DNA from 2 places in the Sodalis sp. RH21 genome. Region 1 is predicted to be linked to the other one. Evidence: riboswitches for the same ligand, from Rfam matches in the RefSeq annotation. Region 1 holds a riboswitch; the other holds the start of a gene.
The links. Region 1 has a riboswitch for cobalamin ahead of btuB (TonB-dependent vitamin B12 receptor BtuB). Riboswitches for the same ligand answer to the same signal wherever they lie in the genome.
Positions count from the first base shown of each region.

Region 2: it holds a riboswitch for cobalamin, as region 1 does, so the genes downstream of both, ACL2XP_RS12760 (cobyrinate a,c-diamide synthase) here and btuB (TonB-dependent vitamin B12 receptor BtuB) in region 1, are expected to answer to the same signal.

Region 1 covers NZ_CP178732.1:5,959,299-5,967,043, reverse strand. The annotation lists gene btuB (TonB-dependent vitamin B12 receptor BtuB) at 1-1,697, opposite strand, end outside; cobalamin riboswitch at 1,767-1,957, opposite strand; gene trmA (tRNA (uridine(54)-C5)-methyltransferase TrmA) at 2,099-3,220, shown strand; gene ACL2XP_RS27555 (YijD family membrane protein) at 3,266-3,637, opposite strand; gene fabR (HTH-type transcriptional repressor FabR) at 3,642-4,286, opposite strand; gene sthA (Si-specific NAD(P)(+) transhydrogenase) at 4,491-5,891, shown strand; gene oxyR (DNA-binding transcriptional regulator OxyR) at 5,874-6,791, opposite strand; gene ACL2XP_RS27535 (glutathione peroxidase) at 6,941-7,678, shown strand; gene argH (argininosuccinate lyase) at 7,740-7,745, opposite strand, start outside.
Region 2 covers NZ_CP178732.1:2,776,252-2,783,996, forward strand. The annotation lists gene pduC (propanediol dehydratase large subunit PduC) at 1-535, opposite strand, end outside; gene pduB (propanediol utilization microcompartment protein PduB) at 554-1,366, opposite strand; gene pduA (propanediol utilization microcompartment protein PduA) at 1,363-1,647, opposite strand; gene ACL2XP_RS12750 (MIP/aquaporin family protein) at 2,213-3,028, shown strand; gene pocR (transcriptional regulator PocR) at 3,421-4,356, shown strand; cobalamin riboswitch at 4,624-4,807, shown strand; gene ACL2XP_RS12760 (cobyrinate a,c-diamide synthase) at 4,934-6,295, shown strand; gene cbiB (adenosylcobinamide-phosphate synthase CbiB) at 6,292-7,242, shown strand; gene ACL2XP_RS12770 (cobalt-precorrin-8 methylmutase) at 7,272-7,745, shown strand, end outside.

The DNA.
Region 1 (7,745 bases):
TTGTAGTTGGTGTCGTAACGCTCGCCCAGGTAACGGTAATTCATCGACCAGTCGATATCGGCCACCTGCCAATCCAATTGGTATTTAACCTGCTGCTTGGCGCGCCGCGCCAGGATTTGATTGGTGGTCGCATCACGGGGATCGAGATACTCCAGGGTTAACCGATGCTGCAGCGGGCCGGTATACACCGAACCGGTCCATTCCACGCCTTTAATGCGGGCCTTGCCGATATTTTTGTAGGTTTCGGTGGGCATATCATAATCAATCAGATTATCAATGTCGTTGCGGTAGGCCGAGACACGCCAGGTCAATGGACCGGTCAGGCCTTCCACCCCGCCTTCCCACTGCTTGCTCTCTTCGGGGTTCAAATCTTTATTGCCGCCAAACCCGCTATAAAGCTGGCTGAGATTGGGCCCTTTATAGGCCGTGCCATAGGAGCCGATCAACCGGTAGCCTTCGATAAACTCCCAGGCGGCACTGGTTTGCCAGGTGCCGTGCCAGCCGAACTGTGAATTATCATCGCCCCGTACCGCCCCCTCCAGCGTGACCGGGCCGAAAAGCTGCTGTGTCGTGGCATACAGCCCGGTATTGCGCTGCTCATAGCCGTCGGCCAGATAGCCTGTGCCGGGTTCGGTGGTTTGTTTTTGCCAGTCTACCCCGGCGCTGGCGGTGCCATGCGCTACTTGCAGCGTATTGCCCCATTGCACATTGTACTGTTTGGAATCGTCGAGGGTGGCGGACGCCGAATACGGGCCATATTTTGGATCGTAATTATAGTCCTGCGTGTGGTTGTAGCTGAAAATCAGCTGGGAAGCATAAATACCTTCCTGGAAACGCAATCCGGTGTCGTAGTTGCGGCTATAGAGCTGGCGGGTATCGGCCAGCGCATCGTAATGAGCCGGATCGTTATAGCCAAAAGTGCCGTCATAACCGCTGCGGTTGTCATAACCATAAGCGCGGGCAAAACCGCTGAACTGTTCATTAAAGTTATGATCCAGCGAGGCGAACAGCGCCTTGCTCATAAAGCCGTCGCGATCCGGCTGCGCGGGATCGCCATAGTTATCCGGCATATTCGCTTTCACATCAAAGCCATGGGTGTAGGTATAGTTACCGGCGACGGTGGCGGTGGTATCGTCCCCGAGTTTTTGCTGGGTGGACCCGTCATATGTCTGGTAACCATGGGACCCCATGCCGGCGCTTAGCGTGGTTCCCGGCTGTTCGCGGGTGGTAATGATATTGACCACGCCGCCGATGGCATCCGATCCGTACACCGCCGAACGCGGGCCGCGGATATATTCAATACGCTGTACCAGGGAGATGGGGATTTGGCTGAGATCGGAAGAACCGGAGATGCCGGCCTGATTCATCCTGACGCCGTCAATCAATACTAAAGCGTGGCTGGAGTTGCTACCGCGGATAAACAGGGAGCTTTGCTGTCCCAGGCCGCCATATTGGGCGATATCCACCCCCGGCAGGCGGCCGAGCGCTTCGGCCACCGATTTAATTTGGCCGCGGTCGATATCATCACGGGTAATAACGCTGTTAGGGGCCAGCACCGATGAAACCGGTTGGGGGAAACGGTTGGCGGAAACGACCATCGCCTCTGAACGGCTGTTTTGGGTATCGTTATCCTGCGCCCACCCAGAGAATGCCGTGACGGACAGCGCCACCAGCACGGTATTTTTCGTTTTAAACATTATGATAGCATCCAAATAATAGGACAGGATGCCGCAGGTCTCATGTTGAATAGCACGCGATAAACATGAATATTGCGACGAAATACCGGCAGGTTTTCGGGCTTGGGATGTGCGTAGTAGGCACCAGGCGACGACTTCCCATCAAAAAGACAGTGTCTGCTTACGCAATCGCCCTGAACTCCCCTTACCGCTGCGCGTCAGCTCCAGCTTGAACTGGATTCCCTTTTAACTCACATGAGACCGGGCGATAATCCTACAATCAAAGAGATAACAATGTCTATAACGCTAATTAACAAACTCTTTATAAACACGAACATGCTTGTGGCGCTGGACTTTAGCGGTTTACTCCCTACAATTCCCCGCCATTGGATAATAAAAGCGAATATCAACGAGAAAATATCATGACCACGCTGCCAATCGAATTATATGAAAACCAACTGGCGGAGAAAGCCGCGCGGCTGACGGAGATGATGGCGGCGTTCCAGGCCCCGGCAGTGGAAATTTTTCGTTCACCGGCGCAGCACTACCGCATGCGCGCCGAATTCCGGGTGTGGCATGAGGAGCAGGATCTCTATCACATCATGTTCGATCAACAAACCAAGGAGCGGATTCGTATCGATCATTTCGCCCCTGGCAGCGAGTTGATCAATCGGCTGATGGTGGCCATGATGGACGTGCTGCGTTCGTCCGAAGTGCTGCGCCGTAAATTATTCCAGCTCGATTATCTTACGGCGATGAGCGGCGAGGCGGTGATTACGCTGATTTATCACCGGCCGTTGGACGATGAATGGCGCGAACACGCCGGCTCTCTGCGCGCTGCGCTACGGGAGCAGGGTTTTGCGGTAAATCTGATCGGCCGCGCCACCAAGACCAAGATTTGCCTGGATCGGGATTATGTGGATGAGCGTTTGCCGGTTGCCGGCCGGGAGCTGATTTATCGGCAAATTGAAAACAGCTTTACCCAGCCCAACGCCGCGGTGAATATCCAGATGCTGGAGTGGGCGCTGTCCGCCACGCAAGGCGCGCAGGGGGATTTACTGGAATTATATTGCGGCAACGGCAATTTTTCGCTGGCCCTGGCGCGTAATTTCGAGCGGGTGCTGGCCACGGAAATCGCCAAACCGTCGGTTGAAGCCGCCCAGTTTAATATTGCAGCCAACCGCATCGATAACGTGCGTATTATCCGCATGTCGGCGGAAGAATTCACCCAGGCCATGCAGGGGGTGCGGGAGTTTACCCGCCTGAAGGATATCGATCTGGCGAGCTACCGCTGCGAGACTATCTTTATCGATCCGCCGCGCAGCGGGTTGGACGACGCCACGGTGAAGCTGGTGCAGGCTTATCCGCGTATTTTGTATATTTCCTGCAACCCCGAGTCCCTGTGCCGCAATTTGGCAACCCTTGGCGCAAGCCATGATATCGAGCGGCTGGCGCTGTTCGATCAATTCCCTTATACCCGCCATATGGAATGCGGCGTGCTGCTGACCGCGAAAAATATCAGCGGAAAACCCGCGTTGATTTAACGCTCCCGCCGCCCCGGGCATACTTGCCGGGGGCAAAGGCGAAACCTACAGTTCCCCGTCCTGGTTAAGCTTTCTCACCGTTTTCAGCCTGCGGCCAATCCAGAACACCAGGACCACCACCAGGATTGCCGGGACAAAATTGGAGCCGATGACCGGGTACTCCACGCGGATAATGGCGCTGTACATCAGCAGGCCCAGCAGGAAGCTGGCCGCCGCCAGCGAAGGAAAACCCTGCGGCATGGCGCGGTCGTGGTAATGATGGTGCAAGCAGTACACCGATAGCACCAGCGAAATCAGCGGGAAAATGGAAAAAGGCACGATGGAGCTGAATAAGGCCGAAAAGGAACCATTAATCGAAAGGCCGGCAATCAAAGCCAGTAACAGGGTGCCGGTTTCACCAAGGGGTTTTGTCATCATTTACCTACCTGCTTGCGTCAAGAGAGAGGGCGGTCGCCTTTTCCTGCTCCCGGCGATACCAATAAAACGCCCCTTTCGAAATCATCCGCAACTGTAATACCAAGCGCTCCTCAAGCTGCCGGCGCTGATTGTTGTCCACATCCAGCGCTTCCGCACCGGCGTTAAAGACGATGATGACCATCGCCTCGGCCTGCGCTTCGGTAAAACTGCGCGGCATATGGTTTTCAAGTTCAAGATAATCGGCGAGCTCGGCGATAAAATGCTGGATTTCACGGGCGACGGCGGCGCGGAATGCGGCGGAGGTGCCGGAACGCTCGCGCAGTAACAAACGGAACGCGTTGGGATTGTTGCCGATAAATTCCATAAAGGTGGCAACCGACGTGCGGATAACGCTGCCGCCTTTGGCGATACGCTGGCGGGCCTGGCGCATCAGTTGACGCAGCATCAGGCCGCTTTCGTCCACCATGGTGAGCCCCAGTTCGTCCACATCGCGAAAATGGCGATAAAACGAGGTGGGGGCAATACCGGCTTCGCGGGCAACTTCACGCAGGCTCAGGCTGGCAAAGCTGCGCTCGGCGCTTAGCTGGCTAAATGCCGCCTCAACAAGGGAACGCCGGGTTCGCTCTTTTTGTTGCGCTCTGACGCCCATAGTTCTGCCCAGCCCCACATAACCCATAAAAGAAACACTATAACAAAATTTGTTGCAACCGCGTTGATACAAACTATGAATTTTAGCGTAACAAGGGTAAGTAAGGGCACGTAAAGGTAATAAAAAGGCCGGTGGAGATTGGGTTATTCGGTCTACAATGTTACTTTAACGTTGTGATTTTGTATAAAAATAGGCTAGCCCGCTATGCAACCACATTACGACTATGATGCTTTGATCATCGGCTCCGGCCCGGGCGGTGAAGGGGCGGCAATGGGTCTGACGAAACAGGGCGCCCGCGTTGCGGTAATCGAACGCTACAATAGCGTCGGCGGCGGTTGTACCCATTGGGGGACCATACCGTCAAAAGCGCTCCGCCAGGCGGTAAGCCGCATCATCGAATTCAATCAAAATCCGCTGTATAACGGCGATGAGCGAGTGTCTCGTCCCAGCTTTGCCGATATTTTACATCATGCGGACGACGTGATTAAGCAGCAGATCCGGATGCGGCAGGGATTTTACGAACGCAACCAGTGCCGGATTATTACCGGCGACGCCAGTTTCCTGGATGCGCATACGCTCAATATCCATTACCCCGACAATACCTCCGAGACCCTGAGCGCCGCGCATATCATCATCGCCTGCGGTTCCCGGCCTTATCACCCGCAGGATGTGGACTTCACCCACCCGCGGATTTACGACAGCGACTCCATCCTGGACCTCAAGCACGATCCCCAGCATGTCATCATTTACGGCGCCGGCGTGATCGGCTGTGAATACGCGTCGATATTTCGCGGCATGAATGTCAAAGTGGATTTAATCAATACCCGCGATCGGCTGTTGGCCTTTCTGGATCAGGAGATGTCGGACGCGCTGTCCTACCATTTTTGGGAAAACGGCGTGGTTATCCGCCATAACGAAGAGTTCGAGCAAATCGAAGGCACCGCCGACGGCGTCGAGGTCCATTTCCGCTCGGGCAAACGGATGCGGGCGGACTGCCTGCTTTATGCCAACGGCCGCACCGGTAATACCGATTCGCTGGCGCTGGAAAACGTAGGGCTGGAGGCCGACGGCCGCGGGCTGATAAAAGTCAATAGCATGTACCAGACCGCCCTGACGCATATTTATGCGGTTGGCGATGTCATCGGTTATCCCAGCCTGGCGTCCGCCGCTTACGATCAGGGGCGTATTGCCGCGCAGGTGATTATTAAAGGCCAGGCCAACGTGCAGCTGATTGAAAATATTCCGACCGGGATTTACACCATCCCGGAAATCAGCTCGGTAGGGAAAACCGAGCAAGAATTAACCATGCTGAAGGTGCCGTACGAAGTGGGCCGGGCGCAGTTTAAACATCTGGCGCGCGCGCAAATCGTCGGGATGAATGTCGGCAGCCTGAAGCTGCTGTTTCACCGCGATACCCGCCAAATCCTGGGCATACACTGTTTTGGCGAGCGCGCCGCCGAAATCATCCATATCGGCCAGGCTATCATGGAGCAAAAAGGTGCGGGCAATACCATCGATTATTTCGTCAATACCACCTTCAATTACCCCACGATGGCCGAAGCTTATCGCGTAGCGGCGTTGAACGGGTTAAACCGCCTCTTTTAAATCGGTGCCCATATAGGCCTGCATATGCATGCGAATGGATTCCGCGAGCTGCTCATAACGCGCGCGCAGCGGGGAACCTGGGCGATAGACCAGCGCAATGGTGCGCTTTGGCTCCGGCTTGTAGCACTGCATATAGCAAACGCCATCGCGTTTACGCTCATTGGGCACCGCCAGCGACGGCAGCAAGGTGATGCCGCTGCCCGCCGCCACCATGTTACGCAGGGTTTCCAGACTGGTGGCGCGGAAATGCGTATCTTCATCGGCGCCGGCCTGGAAACAGAACCCCATGGCCTGATCGCGCAGGCAATGGCCGTCTTCCAGCATCAGCAGCCTTTCGCCCGCCAGATCCGACATCGGCACACGCTCGCGGTCCGCCCAGGGATGGCTGGCATATACCGCCAATTGCAGCGGCTCGTCGAACAGCGGAATTTCGATAAAGGGCTCGGACTCTTTTACCAGCGCCAGGATGGCGCAGTCCAGCTTGCCGCTGTCGAGCTGTAGCAGCAGCTGGCTGGTTTGCGCCTCGTGCAGATACATTTCCAGCTTGGGGTAGGTTTCATGTAGCGTCGGGATAATATGGGGCAGCAAGTAGGGGCCGACGGTGGGGATCAGGCCTATATGCAGCGGCCCGGACATGGACTCTCCCTGCTGACTGGCCATCTCACGCAATATTTTCACTTCCCGCAGCACGGTGCGCGCCTGATCCACCAGCAGCAGGCCCGCCTGCGTGAACAACACCTTGCGGCTGGTGCGTTCAAGCAGCATGACGCCCAGTTCATCTTCCAGCTTGCGAATCTGACCGCTGAGGGTCGGCTGGCTTACATGGCTGGCATCGGCGGCCCGTCGAAAATGACGATGCTCGGCCAAGGCCACCAGATATTCAAGATCGCGAATATTCATTAAATTCCTCCATGCCGCGATAGTTCGCGTCGATAGATAGGATAGCAATCAACGATTATCCCTATCAATAGTTAAAATCAATAATAAGCACCTCGCAGTGTGCCATGCTGTTGGTAATATTTTTTTTGCTTGTCTATTAAGGGGTTCGAATGTTTAGCAGTCAAGAAGGTAACAAAGTTCCATCAGTTGTTTTTCATACCCGCCAGAATGACAGCTGGGTCGACATCACTTCCGACGAAATCTTCAAGAATAAAACGGTGATCCTGTTCTCCCTGCCGGGAGCATTTACGCCCACCTGCTCCTCCAGCCATTTGCCCCGTTACAATGAGCTGGCCGGCTTGTTCCATCAGCATGGCGTGGATAGTATCGTTTGTGTTTCGGTTAACGATACGTTTGTCATGAACGCCTGGCAGGCCGATCAAAATGCGGAACATATTACGTTTATTCCCGACGGCAATGGCGAATTTACCAAAGGCATGGGTATGCTGGTCGAAAAAGCCGAATTAGGTTTTGGACCGCGCTCATGGCGTTACTCCATGCTGGTACGCGACGGCGTAGTGCAAAAAATGTTCGTTGAGCCGAACAAGCCTGGCGACCCGTTCGAAGTTTCCGACGCCGATACCATGCTGTGTTATCTGGCCCCGGAGTGCAAAGTTCAGGAATCCGTATCGCTGTTTACCAAACCCGGCTGCCCGTTCTGCGCCAAAGCCAAGCAGATGCTGCGGGACAACGGCATTCAATATGAAGAAATTTCATTAGGCAAAGACGCCACCACCGTCAGTCTGCGCGCCGTTACCGGCCGTTCCACCGTGCCCCAGGTCTTTATCGGCGGACGCCATATCGGCGGCAGCGAAGAGCTGGAAGCCTTCTTGCTGCAACCGGCCTGATTGGTCGCAGTCGATAAATACATCAGCGGCGGGCATAAATGCCCGCCGTTGACATTTGGGGTTACGC
Region 2 (7,745 bases), 2.8 Mb from region 1:
CATAGCGCGCCACCGCCACGGTGGTTTCCTGTTCATCGAAGCCGCGGTAGGCGCCTTCGGCCGCATCGGCGGCAATCTGTACCGGATTGTCCTGGATATTGGTGACGTGAGCCTGCTGCGAAGGCGTGCGGCGGGCGCGCATCTTCTGCATCGACATCATCATTTCCACCACGTTCATCTGCGACATGACTTCGACAATTTTCGCCGGCGTCATGGCGGTGGTCAGCGGGATAATCTCGGCGCGCGACACATTGGGGTCGCACAGCATTTTCGCCAGTTTGACCGAATCCATCGCCATTACTTCTTCGGAACGCGACAGGTTGATGCCGTAATTGGCGATAAAGTGATCGATCAGATCGAACTGGGCGCGGGCTTTACCGTCCAGTTCCGTGACCTTGCCGTCGACGATCTTGATCGACGGTTTGGGATCGTTCGGGCTTTCCATGGCTATAAAGCCTTCCTCGACCCATTCTTTGACAAAACCGTCCTGGTTGACCGGACGTTTCGCCAGCGCTTCAAATCGCTTGGATTTCATGCCATCCCCCACAAGGAGTTAAATATAAGACGGACGATCGTTATGCGGCACCGAGCCGAGCGTACCGAGCAACGTCTTACCGATTTCGCGGGCGGAGGTCACCGCCTGGCGTACCGCGCCGGAATCGCCGGAAACCACCAGGATCACTTCATTACTGAAGCTGGTGCCCTTGGACGGGGAACTGTAGGCGACCACGTCGACATTGGCGGATTTAACCGCCGTATCGGCCATGACCACGCCGATGGCCGCGGGCGCCCCGACAATAACGCCGCAGGCCTTGCCGATAGGCGCGCCGAAGGCTTTTTCCAGCGCATAGCTGGCGCGGGCGCTGTATTGCAATTCGATATGGCCGGCTTCGTTGCTATAAACATCGCCGAAGGTGCGGTCCAGCTCTTTTAACGCCACTTCCACCGCGCGCTTGACGTCGGAAACGTCTTCGCCGCCGAAGATAATCAGTGAACCGTGGCCCGCGCCGCCTTTGGTATCGCGCGGTAGTTCAATACTGACCACTTCGGTATTGGTCGCCTTGACCGCTTCGTCCGCCGCCATGATGTGCGGGCCGGCGCCGATGCGGGTACCGAGAATACCGATGGAGCGGTAGCGTTTTTCTAATTTCATGGCCGTCAGCACAGCGCTGTCGACATTGGCAATCACTAAACCAATAGTGTCGCCCATGGCCGTGCCGACGAATTCCGTCAGGTTACAGGTGTTTTCCGACATATCCGGACCTCGATCCAATGGAGAGTGAGAAGGGGGCACCGCGGTGGCGCCGTCACCGATTTTTGCCATCACCTGAGCTAAAATCTGGTCGATGACCTTATCGGTGTTCATTCGCGGATTCCTTTAGGCAAGAATTTCTCCACATCCGCATGGGGACGTGGAATTACGTGGGTAGCGACTACTTCGCCTACATTCGCCGCCGCCATGGCGCCGGCATCCGTCGCGGCCTTAACCGCACCGACGTCGCCGCGCACAATCACCGTTACCAGACCGGAACCAATTTTTTCATAACCGACCAACAACACATTGGCCGATTTCACCATGGTATCGGCCGCTTCGATCGCGGCGGTCAGACCTTTGGTTTCAACCATGCCCAGGGCTTCTTGTTGCATTTTTATTACCTCGACCAATCATTAAAATTCTGAGGATGTCCGGTAGAAAATATACGCGGAAGCGATAAAAAATAATGGCTTAATTAGTATGAAAATATGAGAAATGATTAGCTTTGGCATAGCAAAAAATTGCTATTTTTATTTAATGATTCCAAGCCCTGCCTGGGTTTTATCCGCTTTCCTGATAGCAATTATTAACTTTCGCTACTGCAAAATAACAAACCTGTTCTTGATGAAATAGTTGATTTGTGATTTGCAAGTTAGCGCGATGGGAACAATGCAATTGCTGTATGACGAAAGATTTGCATCAGGCAAAAAACGCCAAACCCACGCCAGGAGAGGCTTGCAGGCCTGGAGGTACTGAAAAAATATCAATAATGCCAATTAATTCACACTCAATAAAACGATATTTTATGTCCTGATTTTGTTGCATAAAAAGATAATTGCAAGCGAGATCTCATTTGATCAAAAAATAATTATGCCAAAATGTATGTCGACATATAGCTTATTGCCATTCAGGTCCGTTTTATATTTATTCATTTTGACGTCATACAGGAATAATACAATGAGCGACACGTTAAGGTCAGTGACAGGGCAATGTACCGCCGAACTGCTGGGTACCGGCCTCTTTATCTTTTTTGGTACCAGCGTGCTGTGCGCGGCGAAACTTGCCGGCGCCAGTTTCGGCCTATGGGAAATTTGCGTGGTATGGGGGCTGGGCATCGCGCTGGCGGTCTATTTGACCGCGGGCATTTCCGGCGCCCATCTCAACCCGGCGATCACCATCGCCTTATGGCTATTTGCCAGTTTTGATAAAAGAAAAGTCCTGCCCTATATCGTGGCGCAGGTGGCGGGGGCTTTTGGCGGCGCGGCGCTGACCTATCTGCTGTATCATAATATGTTTGACCTTTATGAACAGGCCCACCAGATGGTGCGCGGCAGCCAGGAAAGTTTGTTCCTCGCCAGTATATTTTCCACGTATCCGGCGGCGGCCATCAGCGTCGGGCTGGCGGCTTTCGTGGAAATCGTCATTACCTCCATCCTGATGGGGCTGATCATGGCCCTGACCGATGACGGCAACGGCGTGCCCAAAGGCCCGCTGGCGCCCCTGCTGATCGGTATCCTGGTGGCGGTCATTGGCGCCTCGACCGCGCCGCTAACCGGGTTCGCCATGAACCCCGCCCGTGATTTCGGTCCAAAACTGTTTACGTTTTTTGCCGGCTGGGGCAACGTTTCCATGACCGGCGGCCGGGATATTCCCTATTTCATCATACCGATTATCGCTCCGATCATAGGGGCCATGCTGGGCGCGGCCATTTATCGTTTCCTTATCGCCCGGCATTTGCCCGGCAATCTGAACCAGCCGCCGGTAAGCAATTAAGTCGCCGGACTCGTCCGCCTGGCCGTAGCTTGTTTGCCGAGACGGCCAAGCGTCCGGCTTCTCCAGCGGCGCTATCGATCGGACCGCATGTCGATCGATAGCGCCGTATTCTTTTTTAAACTTTTTTTTGAACGTATTGTGCGCCCAAAGCATCGTGGTTCACGGATGATTAAATAATTGTGTGATAGAGCACGGTTTTAAATTATGGAAAAATGATTAAATCCGCAGTAGCTTTAAGATAATTTTTGGAGAGATGACAGGGTATATTTTGGCTAGTTGTAAGATATTAAGTCGTTATCGCTGCATCTTTCACCCGTACGTGACGATCAGATGAAATATATCTTTTTTGTTACTGATTTATTAAAAATAAGTAAAGCGCGAGAGGGCCTAATATGAATTCCGATAATTTTATGGATTCAGAGCTGATTAATAAAATCGCGCGGGACTTCGCAAACGCCACCAGTTTGGCGGTTGTGGTGGTGAATATTCATGGTGAAGAGGTATCGGATTTATATCATTTCACTCCTTTTTGCCAACTCATGCGCCAAGATCCTGAAATGAGCCGCCGTTGCCGCATGAGCGATCGCTGCGGGGGCCTGGAGGCATCCAAATCCAACCAGCCTTGTATCTACCGCTGTCACGCCGGCTTGACCGACTTTTCCATTCCCCTGGTGATTGGCGGCCATTTGGTCGGCTTCGTCCTGTGCGGCCAGGTGCGGTTGCATGATACCGTTCAACTGCCCGAAGTGCAGGAATGCAGCTCTTATGCCTGGCGGCAGGATTTCCAATTTACCGAAAATTTCGAAAAAATTCCGGTAATTAACTACGACCGCTTGCTGTCTTCCGCCGAGCTGCTGAAGATAATCGTCGATAACTATCTAAAACAGCAGCGTGATTTCGTGGTGATTAAAGAGCATGCCCCGACCAACGCTGAGCGGCGGGTGGCTATCCCCAGCCAGCACGACAGCAAAATGAAAAAGGCCCTGCGTTACATCGACAGCCATTACTCCGAGGACCTGCGTCTGGAGGACGTGGCGGCCATGGTCTATCTAAGCCCTTATTATTTCAGTAAATTATTTAAAAAATACCAAGGTATTGGTTTTAATGCCTATGTCAATCAGCAGCGTATGCAAAGCGCGCTCCAGATGCTGGAACAAAGCGACTGGTCGATCGCCGTCATCGCCCGCAATCTCGGTTTTTCCCAAGCCAGCTATTTTTGCAAAGTATTTCGCCAGGCCTATCGTATTACTCCGCAGGCCTATCGCGAACAGCGCCTGGCGTCTCCCGATATCAGCATAAATAAAAATATCGCGCTGCAGCGAAATTAATCATTTTATTCCTCGTGAAGACATTTTCCCGCGTAAGCATTATTTCCCGACGATCGGGATCTCATTTCTCTCATTTAGCCAACGCTATTTTATGTTATCTTCCAATCCCCGGAAAATGCTCCCTGATGACCTATGCTACAGGATTGGCTAATTTCCAATAGCTAAAAAGTGTTATCCTGTGGCAATAAATTTCAATCAAAGCGCTGCTCGCAGACATTTTTTTTGATCCAATACGGGGTATATTTCCCATAGATACTTTAGATTAGTAAAAAATAATTGTTATCAGGTCAAACGCGCCGCAAGGCCGTCAGGGAAGGAGGTGAAAATCCTCCGCAGCCCCCGCTGCTGTAATGCCGACAAATCCGGAGTTACCACTGATCGCTATCGATTGGGAAGGGCCGGAGGAGGATGACGCTCAGCCAGAAGACCTGCCTGATAATACGTAGCCCGACGGGCTCGGACACAACTCCTTCGGAGGGAAGAGGGTTGTCCTAACAGTGCCGCTGGGTTGCAGGATGCCCCACCGCCATTGCTTATGACAATCCCGCTCGCTTCCCCCAGGCATAACGGGATGATGATGAAAGCGATACTCATCGGCGGCGCGCAAAGCGGGACAGGAAAAACATTGCTTACCCTCGGGCTGCTGCGCGCGCTGGCGCTGCGCGGCCAGCGGGCACAGCCGTTCAAATGCGGGCCGGACTATATCGATACCGGCTGGCACCAGGCGGTCAGCGGCATTCCCTCGCACAATCTGGATGCCTATATGCTGGCGCCGGATACGCTTTGCGGCTTATTCACCCGGCACCTCGCCCAGGCCGATATCGGTATTATCGAAGGCGTGATGGGGCTGTACGACGGGCTGGGGGACGACGGCGCGTGCAGCAGCGCGGCGCTGGCCAAACAGCTGGGCGTGCCGGTGGTGCTGATTATCGACGGCAAGGCGGTGTCCACGTCGGCGGCGGCCACGGTGCTCGGTTTTCAACTGTTTGATCCCGCCGTTAACATTGTCGGTATTATCGTTAACCGCGTGGCTTCCGAACATCATTTTACCCTAATCAAAAATGCCATTACCCGTTATTGCGATCTGCCGGTGCTGGGCTATCTGCCGCCGCTCAAGGACTGGGAACTGCCGTCGCGGCATTTGGGCCTGATCCCGTCGCAGGAGAGCCACCGCCTCGAATCCCAATGGGACCAGTTGGCCGCCTGCGTCGAACGCCATATCGATCTCGACCGGCTGCTGGCGGTGGCCGACTGCCGCCCGGCCGCCGGCCATTTACCCGATCCCCCCCGGGACCCGCGCTATCGGCGATTGACGCTGGCGCTGGCCAAAGACGAAGCATTCCATTTTTATTATCCCGACAACCTCCAGCTGCTGCGGGATATCGGCGTGAACATCGTCCCATTCAGCCCGCTGCGCGATAGCGGGCTGCCGCGCTGCCAGATGGTCTATATCGGCGGCGGGTTTCCCGAAATCTTTGCCGAACAACTGGCGGATAACCGCGCCATGCGGGCCTCGCTGCTGCGCGCCGGCAACAGCGGAACGGCGATCTACGCGGAATGCGGCGGCTTGATGTATTTAGGCAAAGCGCTGGAAGATCGCGCGGGGCGGTCGTTTTCCATGGTCGGCCTGCTGCGCGGTACCAGCCGCATGAGCGAAGGTCTTAAGCGCTTTGGCTACTGCGAGGGGGAAGCGCTGTGCGACAATCTGCTGGGGGCGCGCGGGGAAACCCTGCGCGGCCATGAATTCCATCACTCCGAATATATTACCGACGAAACCCCGCTGTTTACCCTGAATAAAACCACTTCCGGCGGCGAGGTCAAGCGCTGGTTCGGCGGATACGGCGATGACCATATCCTGGCCAGCTACCTGCATGTGCACTTTTATCAGCGTCCGGCATTGCTGCGCCGCTGGCTGGACAAAGGATGTGCGCAGTTATGAGCATCAGCGCCTTTATCGTCGGCTATTTGCTGGATTTATGGCTGGGGGATCCGCCGCACTGGCCGCATCCGGTACGCTGGATTGGCCATGCCATTACCGTCGCCCAGCGTGGGGTCCGCCGCTGTTGCCGCAGCGAACGCGCGCTCTATATCGGCGGCGCCGTGCTGTGGGTGGCGGTGGTCGGCGCCACCTGGCTGGCCACCGCCGCGCTGCTCAAACTCCTGGCGTTCAATCCCTGGTTGCATTGGCTGGCCGAAGCGTGGCTGACCTATACCCTGCTGGCCACCCGCTGCCTGCGGGATGCGGCCATGGCGGTCTACCACGCGCTGCGGGCGGGCACCCTGGAAGAATCGCGCCGCCAGCTTTCTTATATCGTCGGGCGCGACACGCAAAACCTGACGCGGCCGCAAATTATGCGCGCGGTGGTGGAAACGGTGGCGGAGAACAGCGTCGACGGGGTTATCGCGCCGCTGTTTTGGCTGTTTATCGGCGGCGTCCCCCTGGCGATGGCCTATAAGGCGGTTAACACCCTTGATTCCATGGTGGGCTACCGCACGCCGAAATACCGGGCCATCGGCTGCGTATCGGCGCGGCTGGACGATGCGGCCAACTGGCTGCCTGCGCGCCTGGGGTGGGTGATGCTCGCGCTGGCGGCCTGGGTGCTGCGGCTGGACGGGCGCAACGCCTGGCGCATCGGCTGGCGCGATCGCTACCAGCATAAAAGTCCTAATTGCGCCTGGTCGGAAGCCACCGTGGCCGGCGCGCTGGGCGTCAGGCTGGGCGGGCCGAACACCTATTTTAATGAACGGGTGGAAAAGCCCTGGATCGGCGAGGCGCGGCGCGATATCGGCCTGGAGGATATCACCGCCAGTATCCGTTTGATGTATGTGGCGTCCGCCCTGACCCTGGCGGCGATGTGCCTGCCGGGTTTACCGGGCCTACTTTAACAGGGCGTATGCCCGGAGCCGAAACGCGAATGAGCTATATCAAGCAACCACAGCAAATCGAAAGCGCCAGCTTTGACATTATCCGCGGGATTATCGCCCGGGAGCGCCCCGGGTTTCGCTTCCAGGATATCTGGCAGGAAAAAATCATCCTGCGCGCCATTCATACCAGCGCGGATTTCGACTGGCTGGATATTTTGCATTTCTCGGCCGGCGCGCCGCAGCGCATCGCCGATACGTTGCGCCAGGGCTGCACCCTTTATACCGATACCACCATGGCGCTGTCGGGCATCAACAAAACCGATCTGGCCCGCCTGGGCTGCGATATCCGCTGCTTTATCGCCGATCCGGCCGTGGCGGCGCAGGCGCGCGAGCAGGGGGTTACCCGCTCCATGGCGGCGGTGGATCGGGCGATGCGCGAGCCGGGCAAACGCCTGTTTGTGTTCGGCAACGCTCCCACCGCGCTGTTTCGTTTGCTGGAACACTGCGCCGCCACCGGCGAGACG